DNA from 4 places in the Neobacillus sp. DFD-2R genome. Region 2 is predicted to be linked to each of the others. Evidence: riboswitches for the same ligand, from Rfam matches in the RefSeq annotation. Region 2 holds a riboswitch; each other region holds the start of a gene.
What was found. Region 2 has a riboswitch for cyclic di-GMP ahead of AC3ANV_RS22225 (DUF192 domain-containing protein). Riboswitches for the same ligand answer to the same signal wherever they lie in the genome.
Positions count from the first base shown of each region.

Region 1: it holds a riboswitch for cyclic di-GMP, as region 2 does, so the genes downstream of both, AC3ANV_RS01440 (hypothetical protein) here and AC3ANV_RS22225 (DUF192 domain-containing protein) in region 2, are expected to answer to the same signal.
Region 3: it holds a riboswitch for cyclic di-GMP, as region 2 does, so the genes downstream of both, AC3ANV_RS01515 (anti-repressor SinI family protein) here and AC3ANV_RS22225 (DUF192 domain-containing protein) in region 2, are expected to answer to the same signal.
Region 4: it holds a riboswitch for cyclic di-GMP, as region 2 does, so the genes downstream of both, AC3ANV_RS02470 (anti-repressor SinI family protein) here and AC3ANV_RS22225 (DUF192 domain-containing protein) in region 2, are expected to answer to the same signal.

Region 1 is NZ_CM173228.1:280,832-285,472, reverse strand. Features, by position in the region: partial or broken gene AC3ANV_RS01450 (IS4 family transposase) at 1-453, shown strand, start outside; gene AC3ANV_RS01445 (LCP family protein) at 700-1,686, opposite strand; gene AC3ANV_RS01440 (hypothetical protein) at 2,005-2,208, opposite strand; cyclic di-GMP riboswitch class I at 2,179-2,265, opposite strand; cyclic di-GMP riboswitch class I at 2,469-2,552, shown strand; gene AC3ANV_RS01435 (hypothetical protein) at 2,575-2,709, shown strand; gene AC3ANV_RS01430 (NUDIX hydrolase) at 2,779-3,885, opposite strand.
Region 2 is NZ_CM173228.1:4,436,447-4,441,087, forward strand. Features, by position in the region: gene AC3ANV_RS22205 (pilus assembly protein TadG-related protein) at 1-805, opposite strand, end outside; gene AC3ANV_RS22210 (TadE/TadG family type IV pilus assembly protein) at 817-1,200, opposite strand; gene AC3ANV_RS22215 (A24 family peptidase) at 1,197-1,715, opposite strand; gene AC3ANV_RS22220 (Flp family type IVb pilin) at 1,828-2,004, opposite strand; gene AC3ANV_RS22225 (DUF192 domain-containing protein) at 2,021-2,353, opposite strand; cyclic di-GMP riboswitch class I at 2,496-2,582, opposite strand; gene AC3ANV_RS22230 (spore germination protein) at 2,874-3,095, shown strand; gene AC3ANV_RS22235 (spore germination protein GerPB) at 3,116-3,373, shown strand; gene gerPC (spore germination protein GerPC) at 3,417-4,034, shown strand; gene AC3ANV_RS22245 (spore gernimation protein GerPD) at 4,031-4,213, shown strand; gene AC3ANV_RS22250 (spore germination protein GerPE) at 4,216-4,605, shown strand.
Region 3 is NZ_CM173228.1:296,990-301,630, forward strand. Features, by position in the region: gene AC3ANV_RS01505 (YqiA/YcfP family alpha/beta fold hydrolase) at 1-675, opposite strand, end outside; gene AC3ANV_RS01510 (LCP family glycopolymer transferase) at 994-1,932, opposite strand; gene AC3ANV_RS01515 (anti-repressor SinI family protein) at 2,059-2,184, opposite strand; cyclic di-GMP riboswitch class I at 2,200-2,283, opposite strand; gene AC3ANV_RS01520 (DUF1659 domain-containing protein) at 2,473-2,691, shown strand; gene AC3ANV_RS01525 (DUF2922 domain-containing protein) at 2,728-2,946, shown strand; gene AC3ANV_RS01530 (YvrJ family protein) at 3,029-3,172, shown strand.
Region 4 is NZ_CM173228.1:504,943-509,583, reverse strand. Features, by position in the region: gene AC3ANV_RS02490 (GntR family transcriptional regulator) at 1-560, shown strand, start outside; gene AC3ANV_RS02485 (hypothetical protein) at 797-952, shown strand; gene AC3ANV_RS02480 (sigma-70 family RNA polymerase sigma factor) at 1,166-1,657, shown strand; gene AC3ANV_RS02475 (hypothetical protein) at 1,923-2,318, shown strand; cyclic di-GMP riboswitch class I at 2,470-2,553, shown strand; gene AC3ANV_RS02470 (anti-repressor SinI family protein) at 2,579-2,701, shown strand; gene AC3ANV_RS02465 (spore germination protein) at 2,708-2,827, opposite strand; gene AC3ANV_RS02460 (hypothetical protein) at 2,924-3,118, shown strand; gene AC3ANV_RS02455 (YwbE family protein) at 3,118-3,312, shown strand; gene AC3ANV_RS02450 (nuclease-related domain-containing protein) at 3,618-4,487, shown strand.

The sequences.
Region 1 (4,641 bases), 1.3 Mb from region 2:
CGAACACGTTGCTAGAAGAAGTACCGACGAATTTCGTGCATTCATTGTATTCACTTCGTTGGCAGATTGAGATTTTGTTTAAAACGTGGAAGTCATTCTTTGAAATTGATGAATGAGAATATTAAAAGAGAACGCCTAGAGTGCCATTTATATGGACAACTCATTGGAATTCTCCTCTGTTCTTCTACGATGTTTCAAATGCGACAGCTTCTACTTGAAAAGAAAAAGCAGGAGTTGAGTGAATACAAAGCGATTTATATGATTAAAGATTACTTTCCGTTACTGTTTCAAGCGATAGCAGTTGGCCCAGAAGAACTTTTGAAAATTCTGCATCGCCTTTATCAGCTACTCAAAAAGAACGGTCGTAAATGTCATCGATATAAGAAGATGACCGTATTTGATATTCTAGGTGTTGTGTATGAAACGACGGTGAAGCATAGACAAGCTGCTTAGCAAAAAAATCGCGTTTTAATAGGCTTCTTTGGCATGCCTACTTTTCCATCACTCGCTAGTTTTGAAACAAGGATCATTTCGTATCTAGTAATTTACTTTGTTAGCTTGATGGGCATGGGGTACCACCAGCAAAACGCGGAATGTCGGCTGTACCCCATATTAAATTATGACTACTAGAAACGGATTTTATGATATTTGAAGGACTTGACTTAACAGAATGGAACTAGATGTAAATCCGATTTTATCTTAGCTCTGAAAATATTTATCTATGATGCTTTTCATTTGTTGCGGATCAATCACAATTTCATCGTTCTTTGCCTTTAAAATATCATCGTACATACTTTCTCCAACCCCTTGGAGCTGCAGGTAATGCAATTGTTTGTTAGGATCGAGATTTTTCACCGAAAGGCCCAGACTTATCATATCTGACGTTGACATATTGGTCCCGATCATATATTTTGATACGGAATTGACCAGTGCAGGCAGTTTTGGAATATTACCCGGACTTAAAGCTTCTTTTGCAATCCCTTTTAATGCCTCCAACTGAAGCTGCTGCCGTCCATAATCCCCATTTGCAAGGGAATGGCGCTCACGGGCAAGAGCTAATACCATTTTACCGTCAAAGAAATGGGGACCGGCATTAATGACCTGATTGTTTATTTTCACATCCGTTGGTACATTCATTTGGATACCGCCCATTGCATCTACCATCGATTGAAGACCCTCAAAATTGGTTTCAACATAATAATTTATCGGCACTCCCGTTAATTCACTAACTGCTTGAACCGCCTGTTCTATCCCTTGCTTAGGCCCTTTGTTGGCCTGCAAAATATACTGGACACTCGTTAATTTTGTATAGCCATATCCATCTAAATGAACACGAGTATCACGAGGAATACTTACCGCATTGATTTCATTTTTCCCCAAATCAACATGGACCAGCATCATGGTGTCGGAATGACCAATCGTTTCACCCGGTCTTTCATCTGATCCCATTATTAAAATGTTTAATCCGGGAGCATTCGTATAGGTTTGCTGTTTTGTCTGGTTTTTCCGGTTTGTCTGGTTTGTTTTCCCTGTTGTATCTGTCTTCCCGGTAGAAACAACAGGTATGGTTTTAAAGTGATTCATTGGCTGAAGCTGATTGTATTCAAATACTAGGGCCGCGACTGTAATAATGATAATTCCTAAAAAACTGTAGCCAATAACTTTCCATTTGCGCTTCTTTTTCATAATACCTCCGCCTTGTTTTACCATTTTTTAATTCAAAGATTCATAATATTTAATATTTTACCACCATTTGGAGTAACTGTCAGGAGCTTCAAAGAATGAGAAGGCTAAGAGGTTAATTTAGAAAATAGGCTTTTGCTTTATTAATCATGTCGTATTTTAATAATATCTATATCTCTTTATATTAATTTCGAAATCGCAGTTACATGGAAATTAAAAAATACTGCAACTACCTGCAGCATTTTTTTATTCTTGTATATTTAATCTGTAAAAAAATCAATAAACTCTATTCCACCGTTTACGGATATGACAGTAGATGATTCAGTACGCTTTCTCTTTAAAAAATGCTTCTATTTGCTCGTCGCCTCTTTTGGCAGCAAACATTAGGCTCATTGTAAAAAGCATGGCGATAGAGCCGACAACCACACCTGCGATAAAAATAAACATAGGTTCCCTCCAATTATATGTTTCATAATTCGCAGGAAGGTAATCATATTCGGCACCTGGCTGGCGTAGTTTATTCAAACCTTAGCCCCTATAGTTTTGCGCCTCCATTTTTCAATGGGTTTGCCCTTTCGTACGAACTATATAATTTATTCATATTATACCATCATTTTCCGGCAAAAACAGCACTTTTCAACTATGTAATATATAGATTAAGAGACTAAACAACTAGAGTTTTTTGAGATTAAAAAATTTAGTAGGAATATGTATTTATGACAATTATACTTAAAAAAGCCATTTTTTGATGATTTTCAACTTTTATACCTGTATAATAAATAAAGCCACATAAAGGGCACCGTCACCTAGGTGATGACGCAAAGCTATAGGGGCCTCTGTCAAATTTATAAGGCCAGCCAGCTACCATCAAACAGCAAAAGGGGAAATTTGATGTCAAACTATTGGCTTACACCTGAAGAAGTAGTTCAAAAGAAAAAGAGGAACAAAATCCTTCTTTATGTTTCAATAATGGTTGGGACGATCGTACTAAGTGCCTTGTTCACTTATCTAGCACATACTATATAATGAATGAGGGTCCTATTTACAGCTAGGATCCTTTTTTATTGTTTTGATTAGGGTACACCTAAATGAGATTTATTTTTCCATTATATTTCGTAGTGCACGGTCAATATTATTTTTCCCTAATTCACGTACCGCAGTCCAATAAAGGGCTACTTTTGCAGTTGACCACATATCTTCATTTACAATTAGTTCTGCTACACTCTTAGAAGTGAAATTCTTAAAAATAAGTAAGGTGTTTTCCCATTTACCCGAAGTCCCTCTACTTCTGATCTCCTGAATTTCTCTAGCTGTTTGGGGAACATGAGCATATCCGATCATATTCCATTGGTAAAAGTCCAAATCAATTCCATAACCCAAAAATTTGATTATATCTCTATTAATAATAATCCCCAGTTCTTCATTTGCTCCACGAACAGCTGTATTATATAAATCCGGACCATCATTAATACTGTGACGGTCCAATAATGGATGGACTCCTTCAACCACACTGATATCCATTTCACTACCTCTTGCACCGCTAACTTCTGTCCGTTGAGTCAGAATAATATTTTCATCAGATGTAATAACGACTAATCCAATCCCAAATCCATTAGCTAATATTGGTTGTACCTTCTCTAATTGCCTATAGGGAATATATTCTTCTCCTATTGTTTTACCTGAATTTAACTTTCTGGTTAACTGCATGTTCGTAGCCAGGAATGAGTAATAATCTGTTTTATAGAAATTAAATAAAACGGTCATATCTTCTTTATCTTCTGTTCTACTAGGTATGTATTTAGCTAATCCGTACAAAGGACCGTTCCACTTGTATTCTAAGCCATTTACCTCTTTTCCTTTTTCCTGTTCAGCAATTTCCCTTTTTATTGTCTCTAGCTCAACCGGCAGTGGAATCTCATCATGAATAACTCTACATTCTATATTTTCCGGTTTAAAATCAGACTGTCCGTCTCCATCAATCACATAAAAATGGGTTGAGGTATTTCCAATTGTAAAAGGATGAGACATAAAATCATTTTTCTCACTAAAAAGGCGCTTATACCTTCGTTTTATATTACTCTTTAAGTTTCTTAATCCATCATCAAATACTACACTCAAAAAAAGTCCTACAATGCCACCAACAAAAGCAGACAGCATTTCCCCCTTAATGGAATGTACTATTCCCTTTATCGTTTCCAACATGTTGTCACTCCTAATGAAATACTAAAGCGGGCCAACCATTTCCTCTCAATGCTTCAAAAAGAATATCATTCTAGCATTTTATATTGTATTTCTATGTTCAAAAATTAATAAGAATTAAACATAAAAGTAAAGACTATAGGTATAAAATACTAGCTTATATATAGTTATACCATAACCCTAACAACTTCATAAGGAAATTATGACATCAATCAAGATAATACTATCAATACATAATACCTGCTAGTATTGTGGCATCATTTGTTTAACTAAATCCTTACATTATCCGAGCAGTTCCAACAAATAAACCATTTGATCAAACGTTTGATTAAATTTGCTACCAACCTTTATTTATTAAGGATTGCACTCTCTAGTCATAAAAAAATTTGTCATTTATTGTTCACAGAAATTATCGAAATATAACGATTCTTAAGTACTCTCGTTCGTGGCCCCAAGTCGCTATTAATAGTTTACTATTCTTGAAAGTTCAGGCGGTGACAAGCACAGGAAAATGAACAGTTTTACTAAATTCATAATTCCGACATAATTCTTCAATTCTATTTCTTCATCAAACGTTTGATTAAATTTACTTTTAGCTTTGATTTAATAAGGTTTTAAACGCTAAATCTATAAATAAAATGTCGTTTAACGGGAGCGATATATATCGGACTGTGACAAAAATTGTAGACTGAAGTACATAGTAAAAAATACCTACTTATTATTTAATATACACGAAAGGAACACTCTCCCATATTTTCA
Region 2 (4,641 bases):
TCGGATTTGTAATATAAAAATAAGCAAAACCCGTTATTTGTACGCTTTTCAATTGATTAGAAGAAATACTATATGGCTTATAGACCGGTACTAGCAAAATTCTTGAACAATTGCGAAGGCTGTAATCCCCCGGTGGCTGTGTACAGCCATTAACCCTTAAATTAATCGCACTCCTTGTATCCCCGGCAATATTTCCTGTTTGTGTATTAATAATATCTCCAATTTTAAGCTCATTCTGATATCCGTAGGTTAGATTGTCTGAATATGTTGCTGCCCCCGTCCCGCCAAGTGCTAATATACCAAAATTCCCAGATGTAACGTCTGAAGAAGTTACCTTTAATTGATACGATTTGTAATATTCTAATGTAATACTTTGATCAATTCCCAAGGGTGCTGCTCCGATTGAACTTCCTATTGCTTGCAAACCTGCTGCTGCATGAGCTGTTACATCCATTTTGTTAAACCCAAAAAGGCTAGCAAATGTAAGCTTCACATGTTTCATTAAAGTGATTTTCACATTATTACCCATATTTATTTCCAGATTTGTCAATGAAGCAGATTCCTTATGGGCAGTTAAAATGTCAGTCACAACGGTTGTTACTTTTTGATTGGTGTTGGTAAGTTCCTGTGCACCTGAAAGAACTGCCGCGTTGGCCGTTTTTTGCAGCTGGCTTTTTGTCATATACACTAAGCCGCCATCAATGGCGAGCCCCGCCATTCCCATTAAACATACAAGGGTAAGGGCTGCTAAAACGAGGATATTTCCGTTTTCTTCCTTCATTATTTTTTTAAAAAATTGAAGCATCTTTCTCCCCCTCATTCCACGCGAATGGTGGAACTTGTCTGAATGGTAAAAGAAGAAGGGAATAGCTTTGAAATTAATGGTGTAAAAAACTGATAGGGATAGGTTAGCGTTACTGTGACGTAGTCCCCGGAATTCCTGTTCGTATCAGTTGGACTAACACTTACCTGTAGCTTTGTCGTATCACCAAGGTGAACGTATTGATGGGCAAATGTTGAAATATCTTGGTCTTTTTCCCCTAATCCTGCTAATCTTACTGTTTCCTGGGCGGCCATTTGTAAATGTGCATATGAATAGAGCACTCTGCCAAAATCAAGAATCCCTGCTAAGATCAAGAAAAAAACAGGGAGTAAGAGTGCTGTTTCAACAAGGGATTGGCCGCGTTCATCCTTTTTCATATTGGAAAGCCTCCAATACGAAATACCTGATAGAGTGCACCTGCAGCAATGGCAACCCCATATGGATAAGTTGTTTTCATTGCCTCTGAATCAGGTAGAATCGGAATTCTGTTTCCATTAAGAAGACCATGTAGAAAATAAATAATCTGCTTCATCCTCCTTTTAAACCCCTTATGAAATAAAAGGACAAGGATTGCGATAATTCCGCCTGCCAAAGCCATATAAAAGGAGGTCATTAATACAAACCCGGCTCCTTTAATCCCTCCAATAACAGCCAAAAGCTTTACATCCCCGGCACCCATTCCTCCAAGGAGATAAGGGATTAATAATATTCCGAGACCGACACATGTGCCAAGAAATGCCTCCAGAAATCCATGCAACCCACCGGTAATAGCATGTAAAATCCAAGCTGCTAATAAAAAAGGAAGCAAAATGGAATTATAGATTTTCCGTTCCCTAAGGTCTGTTATCACGCATATAAGAACGAGTAAAACTAAGAGATAATTACTCCACATCCTGCTCCGCCTTTCTTCATGGACACTTTAAACCGACTTATTTTATAGAAAAAAGCCTCACGTTTGCTTCGAACGCAAGGCTATATTTAGACATTATTTTATAAACTGCTATCTATTTACCAGCATTCGCCAAGGCTGTAGTAACATCTGTAAACATTTGAGCGATTTGGGCTTTTAGTAATGCAAGTGTTGCAACAACTGCAACAGCAATTACTCCTAACACTAAACCATACTCAGTCATACCTTGTCCTTGTTCTTCAGTTAATAAAGCCTTCATTTTTTTCATCATGTGTAAAAACCCCTTTTTATTTTATAGTTAAATAGTTTCCGATTTTCGTATCCGTTTTCCGAATAGTTCCTGCAGGCAGTTCTAAAACGGAGTATGCTCTTTTTTGATACTTACCGACTGTTGCAGGCTTTATCGTTTCGTCCAGGCCTACAATTTCTAAGTCCTTGCTTAAGTAAAGAACATCGATCGAATAATTCATGAAGTATGTGTGAATGGATTGGCAGGGTTGGATTAGCAAGCCGTGTCCTTCCGGTAAACTTTTTGTAAACATCAGCCCTTTTAATCTTTTAAAAAAGGTATTTGCAGATGATACATGGTTTGCCAGTTCCGCTCCGTTTGTTTGGTTCACGACTATCAATGATTTTCACCCCCATACAATTAAAATAACCCCGCCTTTACCGAAAGGGGGGGGTCAACAGACATAGTTATATTTATCTAGATAAGAACTACAAATCTAGACAAAAAACACCTATGATAAAACACCCTGATCTTTCGGTAACTGGCTGGCTTAGTGCAGTTGCACCTTAGCCCCTGTAGCTTTGCGTCACTGATTTTCATCAGTTTTGCCTTTATCGAGATTCAGTGTTTTTATTATTCCGACTGATCTCTTAATCAAATAATAATCCCTTTTACCTTTATCGAATATCCTACTAATTTATCATTTGCTGTCGAATATAATAGGAAATTAGAACTATTTTGTTTTTCGACCCTTAAAAACAGCGACCTTGATTCGTATATAGAATATTCTTCCTTATCGAGCGGAAGAAATCATACCATTCCTCACCTAAGATTTTATTGGGCGGATCATTCACATTACATCCGCCCATACATAAGATGTAAGAGATAAAATGAAAAAGGGGTGGTTGATTATGCCGGCAATTGTTGGAGTTGCACAAGTCATAACTCTTGGGAGCAGTTCTATTTTCCATATTGGTGACGTCTACAAAATCATGCCATTCTCCACGGCGAAGACTTTTTCCGGGGCTGGTTCCTTTAACACAGGTGAAAGTTTAAATGTCCGAAATGATTTAAGTTCAACCAATACATCGGATCCGGATGTTATTGATTCTGCAAATATCCTTAATGCTTGACGAATGGGTGGTTTTAATAAATGAATTTTTATATCCAGCAGTCCATTCAAATTAATTTTATAAAAATCGGCGGGATTACCAATTCCTCTGTTCTGCAAATTGGCAGTGCCGGGATTATCAAACCTGCTGCATATTTATATAATACCGGCGGATTTACAAAACCCGCTCCCACAGCAAAAAAAGCAGCTGCAGCTCAGCCCTCTTCATTATTGGCACCATCAGTTCCATTACAAGCTGCAGTCCGCAGTGGAGGAAAATTAGGTGCTACAAAAAGTTAAAAGATATGGACAGTAAGGAGATTCCAAACGGTGAGGTGATTGAATGTATCAGGATTATTCTCAATATCTTCAATGGTTACAAATGTGTATTCAAGCACAGGAGCAGAGAATCGTTACTTTAGAAACAACCATACAAAAAATGCGGGAAGAACTAAAGCAAATGAAAGAAAAGCCAGCCATACATGTCGGCACGATTGAGTATAAATTTGATCAATTGAAGGTGGAAACACTAGAAGGTACATTAAATATTGGTTTAAATCCTTCCGATCTATCAGGAATCGAAGACTTTGCTGTACAAAATCAATCATTAAACACCCCATTATCTCCAAAAGAACAAATGCAGCGTTCGATGAAAATCGAAGAAACAATGTACATGTATTTAGAAACTGAATTACCGCAACTAATTGAGGATACCCAAACCAAACTAAATATACAACCAAATGAATCTTATTTATCTTTTATTAAACAAGATATTATAAAACAGCTTCCTAGCAGGATTGAATATCATCTCAAATCAGATACCACCCAAGACCGTTCAGGGAAAAAGAAAGTTACGGATGACGAAACCGTCATTGAACAATTAAAGCAAGAAATACAAAATGGAGTATTTGTATTTTTAAATAATTTGCCTGATAATGTGAAAGGAATGAACTCAGAGTGAATTTTGAAGTCTATAACAGAGACCTTACCGTGGAAACCATTAAAATCATTGGGGTATCAAGCTCCTCGTTAGTTATGGTGGGTGATACACACTCCATTCAGCTGGCATCTACATTTGATACACCTGCAGAATCCTTAATCGTCGGCCCCTTTGTACCATTAACATCGGAAAGGGCCTGATCATGTTTCAGCGCACTTCTTGTGTGGATGATATACTCATAAAAGTCGCATCATTTTCATCCACTATACAGCTTGGTGATTCTTGTATCATAAATGGATTTTCTAGGGCTATGGCTGTTCAAAGGGAAGCTGAAATTGAATTTGGAGATGAGGGGAATTTTTCCATCTATCCCGTATTTAGCGAGCCGATTCCTTTTCAGCCAATAACGGAAGCTTTATCATATACTCCCCGAAATTTGAATCCAATTATTAAAGTAAATAATATTGGGATTATCGGGATTTCTTCGGCATCCATTTTACATGTCGGAAACAGTCAACACGTTTCAATGGAGGCGAGGATTAAGCATATACGACAGCTTCTTCCTCATGATGAAGAACAAGGACAGGGATAAAAGCATATGGTACCTTAAAGAACCAGGCAATTAGTT
Region 3 (4,641 bases), 1.3 Mb from region 2:
GAAATAACTTTTATTACTTTTTACCAAACTATTGTATTTTGAAGAAGCAGCTACATAGGCACTTGCAGGAAATCCTGGAGCATTGTATGTAACAGCCTTTATTCCTGTTAAAGTTGAAACTGAGGAAGCAAGATAGCCTCCTAATGAATGACCGGTAAGTGTTATATCATTTCTTTTATTGTAATTAGGGACCATTTTTACTAAAGCCAATGCATCGTCAGTCTGTTTAGAAAAACCTATTACAGCATTTAGTAAATCTGCATATAACCAGTCCACACTATTATTGCTGCCTCGGAAAGCAACAACATATTCACCGGTTTTTAAATTCTTATAAATTACACCAAAAAATCCGGATGTCCTATTATATTTATAATTATAGACCTGCCAATCAAACGCATGCGTTCTTTTTAAAAAAGTAACAACATCTTTATCCTTTACAAATCCCCGGCTCTTTGCTTCATTAAATTTGTTCTTTATATCAGCTAATTTATCTGAATTATAATTGTAGGCAGACAAATTAATGGGTGCTTTTTGTGAGTCCAACACACTATAACTTAAAGCGCTTAATACAACCAAATTCTGATCGGAAGCAGCATTTGCATTTTGTGGTTTCATAAATATTGTGAAACAAATAAAAAATATGGCTAAAAACATAATTATTTTTTTACTTCTCATTATCATTATTTTCTCCTCACTTTTTTATGTAATTAATTCAAAATTCTGTTTTTTCACATCCGATAACACTACAAATTTACTTTTTTATAATCCATTTTAATCCACTAAAGTTAATAACCTCCTAAACTGTAAAAATTTAATACTAGTTCGATTTTAGTATGTCTAATGTACTATGGTCAACATATTTTTGGTTTAGATATCATTTAATTTCTGTGAAAGTCACCAATAATATTTTGCAATTAGCGTCGACAGGCCCTATCTGCCATTGTTATTAGTACTGGAGTCTTACAAAGAAAAAGCTGACAGGAATTACTCCAATCAGCTTGCTTTCTTATTCAATTCTAATTGTGCCTTAAATTCATTTTGAACTCGTTGTTTTTCTTCAGGTGCAACAAGCCCATAATAGATTTTATTTATCATTGTTCCGGTTTCTTTTATTTCCATTTGCTGAATGTTTTTTCCTGCTTCTCTATAATTCTTTTGAATGTCCATCATTTGCTCAAAGGTAAGATTTGTTTTTATATTTTTCTCAAGAGCTGTGAAAATAGTGGAATAGTTCGTTAAAGTCGAAAGGCTTGTACCTTCTTTGATAACAGCTTGAATAATAGAACGCTGCCGTGCTTCACGTCCGAAGTCACCTCTAGGGTCTTCATATCTCATTCTCGAGAAACTTAACGCTTTTTCACCGTTTAGGTTTACTTCTCCTAGTGGAAAATGAAATCCACCCTCAGTGAAGTCTAACGTATTTTGGACGGTAACTCCGCCTACAGCATCCACAATATCCTTAAAGCCTTCCATATTAATCTTTATATAGTAATCGATCGGAATATCAAGGAAATTCTCAATGGTATCCATTGACATGGGAACTCCTCCAAAAGCATAGGCATGGTTAATTTTATCATCCGTGCCTTTTCCTACGATTTGAGTACGCGTATCTCGAGGAATGCTCAGCATTTTTACTGAATTGTTAGTTGGATTAACCGTTAATACTATGATCGTGTCAGATCGGCCTTTGTCCCCCGGGCGTTCATCGACACCCAGCATTAATACTGAAAACGGATCTTTTTTCGTCAAAGCAACTGGCTTCACACGCTTTACCGGTTGCTTTCGATCAATCGGCTGGCTCATCGTTTCCACAGCATTTTTAAACGATTTATATACGGAGTAACCATAAACTCCTCCTGCAACCAATAGCACTAGGAGTACGATACTCGTTATTTTTAACCACTTTCGACTTTTCTTTTTTTGAGACCTCATTTGATGCACCCCCGAGAAAGTTTTAAGAATTAATTTTAAATAATAATTGTTTTATTACAAAAGTACGTATGTAAAGTAGAGAATTTTAACAATGGGTTATTGAATAAAAAAAGACCTTCATAGAGGTCAAGCAGTTTGATTGAAGAACTCCTTTATTTCTTCAACCGTTATGCCGGTATTTAAAGCTTCCAAAATCAGTTCTACCCATTCTTTGTCTAATTCTTTTTCATCAATCAAAGTAGTAGTTACCATATTTCCTCCTAAAATATAGGTAGCTCAGCCATCATAGCATAGAACAGTAGATCTGTAGCTTTGCGTCCCAATCTTTCAATTGGTTTGCCTTTTTCTTTTAAAATAAAAAAGCTTATGGGAAAATATTACCATAGTTGTTCTATATATAGAACAAAGAAAATTCCAAAAAGTTCGACATTAATTTACATTTATTGAATTTTTTTGTTAATTTCTAATAAAAGATTGTTATCTACCATGTCCTTTTTCTCCCTTTTTTAATATATAGAAGGTGAAAGGAGGTGGTAGACAATGGCACAGGCAATGTTAGCAGAAACAAAGCTGCGATTGGTCTTTGAAGTTGGAATGGATGAGAAGGGTGCTCCGATTTTAAAAGCAAAGACATTGAACAACATCAAGAAAGAAGCAACAGCAAATCAGCTCTATCAAGTGGGACAAGCCTTATCTGTTTTGTGTAAAGATACGCTGAACAGTGTTGAAAGAGCGGATAACACCGAAATTTTAGCTTAATGGCGGGGGATTCGATTACGATAGGAGGTGAAAGGGATGGCTAAAACATTGGAATTACAATTTGCTACCGAGTTCGGGAAGACGGCTCGATTAACCGTTGATAATCCAAAAGAACCGGTGAATGAAGCGATTGTCAAGCAATCGATGGCAGACATTATTGCTTCAGGAATTATTACGACAGCAAGCGGCAATTTAGTTTCCGCTCAAGGTGCTAGAATCGTAGAACGAAATATAACTGATTATGAACTTGCTTAATGAATAGAGGAAAGGCCGGATTACGTTAAAGCCGGCCTTTCTTTTTACATGTCTTCATAATGAAAAGAAAGGAGATAGGATCGTGGATGAGCTCATACCTCTCATTAGTCAGGTAGGATTCCCTATTGTTGTGTCCTTTTACTTGCTTTATCGGATTGAAACAAAGCTTGATATGGTGGTTCAATCAATTCAGAATCTGCCCGAACGAATGAAGGAAAGGAATTGAATAGTGTCTAGTTCCATGTCTATATCAAAGGCGTAAAACATAGATATTTTTCCATGTCTATGTTTTACGTCTTTTATAATTTTTTTGATCGTTTTTTGGAATCAGCCCAATACTATCTTCTATATATAATGGCTGGATCTTGAATGCCAGTTTCATTCGGCAAGCGGAAGGAGAAAAAGGGCGTGATCCTGACTGAATGCAGGTCCCATTCGGACAGTTCAAGGTAAAAAAAGCGAGCTCGAGTCTGAAAGCAGGTCTGATTCGGACAGGTCAAGGTAAAAAAAGCGAGCTCGAGTCTGAAAGCAGGTCCCATTCGGACAGTTCAAGGTAAAAAAAGCGAGCTCGAGTCTGAAAGCAGGTCTGATTCGGACAGGTCAAGGTAAAAAAAGCGAGCTCGAGTCTGAAAGCAGGTCCCATTCGGACAGGGCGAGGCAAAAAAAGCGAGCTCGAGTCTGAAAGCAGGTCTGATTCGGACAGTTCAAGGGAAAAAAAGTGAGCTCGAGTCTGAATGAAGGTCTGATTCGGACAATTCAAGGGAAAAAAAGTGAGCTCGAGTCTGAAAGCAGGTCTGATTCGGACAGTTCAAGGGAAAAAAAGTGAGCTCGAGTCTGAATGAAGGTCTGATTCGGACAATTCAAGGGAAAAAAAGTGAGATCGAGTCTGAATGAAGGTCTGATTCGGACAATTCAAGGGAAAAAAAGCGAGATCGATTCTGAAAGCAGGTCACATTCGGACAGGACGAGGCAAAAAAAGTGAGATCGAGTCTGAAAGCAGGTCTGATTCGGACAGGACGAGGTTAAAAAAGTGAGCTCGAGTCTGAAAGCAGGTCTGATTCGGACAGGGCGAGGCAAAAAAAGCGAGCTCGAGTCTGAAAGCAGGTCACATTCGGACAGGATGGGGGAAAAAAAGCGAGATCGATTCTGAAAGCAGGTCACATTCGGACAGGACGAGGCGAAAAAAGTGAGCTCGAGTCTGAAAGCAGGTCTGATTCGGACAGTTCAAGGGAAAAAAAGTGAGCTCGAGTCTGAATGAAGGTCTGATTCGGACAATTCAAGGGAAAAAAAGTGAGCTCGAGTCTGAAAGCAGGTCCCATTCGGACAGGGCGAGGCAAAAAAAGCGAGCTCGAGTCTGAATGAAGGTCTGATTCGGACAATTCAAGGGAAAAAAAGTGAGCTCGAGTCTGAAAGCAGGTCACATTCGGACAGGATGGGGGAAAAAAGTGAGCTCGAGTCTGAAAGCAGGTCTGATTCGGACAGGACGAGGCAAAAAAGTGAGCTCGAGTCTGAAAGCAGGTCACATTCGGACAGGACGAGGCAAAAAAAGTGAGCTCGAATCTGAATGTAGTTCTTATTCGGACAGTTCAAGGGAAAAAAAGCGAGCTCGAGTCTGAAAGCAGGTCACATTCGGACAGGGCGAGGCAAAAAAAGCGAGCTCGAGTCTGAAAGCAGGTCACATTCGGACAGGACGAG
Region 4 (4,641 bases), 1.5 Mb from region 2:
ATAAGATAAATGAATTAGCAATTAGCGAGAAATTAGAAGTAAGCAGAACCCCTGTAAGGGAAGCTTTGATACAACTAGCTTCAGAAAATTTACTGGAATTCCTTCCTCGAAAGGGATTTATCGTTAAAGAACTTGATACAAAGAAGAAGCTTGGTGTTTTTCAGGTTGTTGGTGTACTGGATGCCCTAGCAGCCACATTATCTGTAGAGCATATCACAGAAGATGATATTGAACGAATGGAAGAGTTGGTTCAGAAAATCGACCTTTCCATTTCACAAAAAAATTATTCAGATTATCAAAAATACCAAAACCAATTCCATAAAGTATACATTGATAAATGTAACAACACTACTTTAATAGAGCTTCTTGATTCTTTACAAAACAGTTTTATTAGACAGATTTATTTAAGTAAAGACGAAGAAAAACTTTTTGCCGTATTAGAACAAATGAATAATGATCATAAACAAATTATCAAATACTTTACCAAAAGAGACAAAGAAAATTTAGAACACCTTATTAAGAATGAACATTGGAAAATAACTCATATAGATATGATATAGGATGAAAAGGACAAACTGTTTTCACTTGGATTTCTTAAATGACTTAAAATTTATTATAACGAATGAAAGCTATCTCCTTAATAAAAGAGGTAGCTTTTTTCCATTTTATATGCTAATTCAACCTCCCTCATTTTTAAATTCTACTAAATTAACTTTTTAGTGAGAAAGTATTTCCTACTCATAAAACAGTCGTGTTTAGCGTAGAAATATAAAACTAAATTCAAGGGGGGATTGTTGTGAATTTAATTGAAATTATCACATGGACTATAACAACGCTTTTAGGTATGACTTTACTTTTGATTTTTCATTACTTGCTTTTGCACAAAAACCGGGAGACATTACCCCTAAAAAACAGGAAAAAAGGAAAAGAAAAGGAACATCTGTTTAAATAGTTATAATCATTTTGTTATGTAAATTGCTATAAAAACGAAATTAAAATGGAAAAAACGCCCCTTTAAATTACTTTTAAATCCAAATAAGATAGCTTTTAAATGAATATCCTGATGAAAAGGGATTTTATGTGATTCGATAGAATGAGCAATTCCCGATATGGTAGTGGTACCCGGGAAAACATGGCAAAGCGCGCTTTCTGAAAGGATTCAGCCTTGGAAAGCTTTGAACAGTTAGCTCAACAATATAAACCGATGATCCATAAAATCATCAACTCGCTGCACATTTACAAAAATAAAGAAGAATTCTACCAGCACGGACTCATCGCCCTTTGGGAATCCGGCAGTCGTTTTGACCCCACTAAAGGGAATTTTACCAACTATGCCTACACATATATTAAAGGCATCCTGCTTAAGGAATTAAGTAAGGCCAATGAGGCTGAAGAAAGAAATATCTATCCTGAGGAGGAGTATTGGGAAACGATAGAGGATCTGTTTTCAGAAATTCCATTGGAAGAAGAAATCCTATTATCCTATTGCCCCACCTTGACAGAGAACCAGAGAAAATGGGTCATGTATACAGCCTTGTGTAATTTCTCTATCAAAGAGATTGCCGAAATGGAAAAGGTTTCGGTATCCGCAGTGAAAAACTGGCGCGCGGGTGCAAGGGAAAAAATGAAGGGAATGGTGAAAAGCGGGGCTTTTTAAATGAAGGAATCCAAACCAAAAACGCTCAGAATGCCTCTGGGCGTTTTTGGTTTATTGTCACTTTATGTATTTATCCGTTCCAATTTATTATTTTTTAGAATTGTCGTGTTTTACCACAATATTAGTCCATTCAGGATGAGGTTTGTCCTTGAAAACAAAGTGAAGCTCACTACTAAACTTTCATATCGTGGGGTAATACCGTTACATTTTGAAAGAATTAGCATTTCTTAATGTATATACCCTTGAAAGAAAGGAGGTTCTTAAGATGGAATTAAAACAGGAATGTATTTATTATCTTGATGCAGCGATTGAATCTCTTGAAAAAATGGAAGGATTGGTTAAGGTTAATAGATTTAAACGGGCAATCGCCGAAGAAGCTAATTTACTATATTATATTGGTCGGACACTAAATGGTATGCATCGATTACAATTCAATAATGAAGCATCAAGAGTAAATCCTCCGGAATTCCCCGAAAAAACGAGAGACCATACTAGTAAACAGCAATGCATTATTCTCATTAAACTTGCTCTTGCCCATTTAAATCATGCAAGATTACTCTTAGTTCAAGAGCAGTTTGAAGAGGCTGAAAATGAAGTAGCCTTCATTCTTACAGGCCGCATATTGCAATGCCTTGTTCGCTTATTTGACTACACCACTTAAATCGATGAGATTAAAAAACCCCTGTATATCATCAATTTACCACTTTAAAAATTCTAATAAAACGCAGAACAATGTCGAACTTTTTGGAATTTTTTTAATTCTATATACAGAACAATTATTGTAAAATTTTCTCATAAGTTTTAATACTTTAAAAAGATAAAGGCAAACCGATTGAAAGATTGGGACGCAAAGCTACAGATCTAATGTTCTTAACGAAGATGGCTGAGCTACCTAAAATAATTAATATTTTAGGAGGAAATATGGTAACTACTTTCATTGATAAAAAAGAATTAGACGAAGAATGGATAGACCTTATTTTGGAAGCTTTAAATTCCGGCATATCTGTTGCTGAAATAAAAGATTTCTTCAATCAATTTTCATGACCTTTCTTAAGGTCTTTTCTTATTTTCATATGCTTGATTTACTGAACCTGAACCGTGTGTATCCTTTGAGACACTTTTCGGAGAAACAAACAGAGAATCGCCAAATTGGACTCCCCCGCCACTCACGGTATCAATTTTTACCGGAAAACGTTGCCCTTTCACAAATAATCAAAAATAGATTATACTGGACTAACTATCCTAATTGAAAAGGAGTAATTTCCTATGACTGAAAATAATCAATCCGAAGCACCAAAAAAGAAAATCAGCTTGCAAGAAGCAATGAAGCAGCAGCTTGAAAACAAAAAGAACCAGAACGCCGCCGGTAAAGGAAAAGCGAATGCCGACCTTTCAACTAAAAAAATGAAAAGCCAGCAAACGAAAAAACCAAGCAATACGCGCAGAAAAATGGGTGTCTAATGAACGGGCAAAATCGGAAAGACATATTACCGGGCATAGCTGTTGATATTGTTTTAAAAGCGGACCAAAGAACAGGAAAGCTTACCAGAGGTATCGTAAAAGATATTCTCACCAAATCGGTCACCCATCCCCACGGTATCAAAGTCAGGCTAACAGATGGACAGATTGGACGAGTACAGAAAATTCACTCGTAAATAAAAGAACTAAAAAAGCATTAAGGATCAGTCCTTGAATGCTTTTTTAGTTGTTAACAAAAATAATTTCAAACCAGCTTTATTAGAACAGCTTTTTCAACTGCTCTTTTAACAAATATAGTATTAATTTACCATTTTTTAATTAAATTCCAATCTCTTAGTTGTTAGTTGAAAATATTGTTATAATAGACCACAGAAGGTAGATGTTCGATACACGATAATAAAGAGATATGCAGCAAAGCGACGCTTCCAGGACCTCGATTCATTGGTAACAAGAAAAATAGTGTAAATTAAGGAGAAAATAAATGACCTGGTTAATTATTTCCACGTTACTTGCTGCGTCTGTCGCTTGGTTACTATATATTGTAAAAATGGAAAAGGCTAAACAAAAAGAATTAAGAAACAGCCATTATCAAGAGTTAGCCGCTATGAAAGAATTACAAAAAGCTTCTATGGAAACGGCAGCAGCAAAATTCGATGAGCAGGCTATACTTTTGTCCGAATCATACAAACGCGAAATAGAAAAGCTGATGATCGAAAATGAAGATATACGGAAAAATTATAGAAACCGAGGGGAAATCATTACCCATCAGATTCTAGAAAATTTTAAATCTGAGTTAATTAGAAAAGGCAGTATTTCACCGGATGAAATGATGATTATGCCGAACATTTTCATCCCGGAAGAAAATGGTAGTACCCGGCAGATTGATCACCTTGTACTTTTATCAACCGGTATATACTTAATAGAAACCAAACACTGGAAAGGCCATATAGTAATGGGAGTGACAAGAAGGGGCAGCCGCAAATTTTCTTTTTTAGCAGATTTAATGGACAGCGAGGAAGAGGACACACTTATATTTGATAAAACTGAGTCGGGAGTCTTAACTGTAAAGACTTATGAAAATCCAATTCGCCAGGTTCAAAAGACAGCCGTTATCCTCTCAAATTATTTAAAAAGGCAAGATATTGAAACGTGGATAAACACCTTGGTATTTTTTAATTACGATGAAAAAGAGGTACACGATTGGCCTGATAACAGCATCGTAAAACAGTTTACGAATAAAGAGCAATTACAACAGTTTTTTATAAATGAGCTTACATCCCGAGAAAGAATATACGGAGCTTTTCAGCTTAAAAATATAAAGTATCTTATCGAAAGCGCCAATTATATTTGAAAAAATAAGATAAACAACCAAAAGCGATGAGTTTTATTCTCGTCGCTTTTACTTTAGACCCGATCATTGAAAACTGGCAATAAACCCTAAATTTTTTGTAAGTAAATCGATTACTTGTAACTAATAATTTTACCTGTAATCAATTTGGCAACAC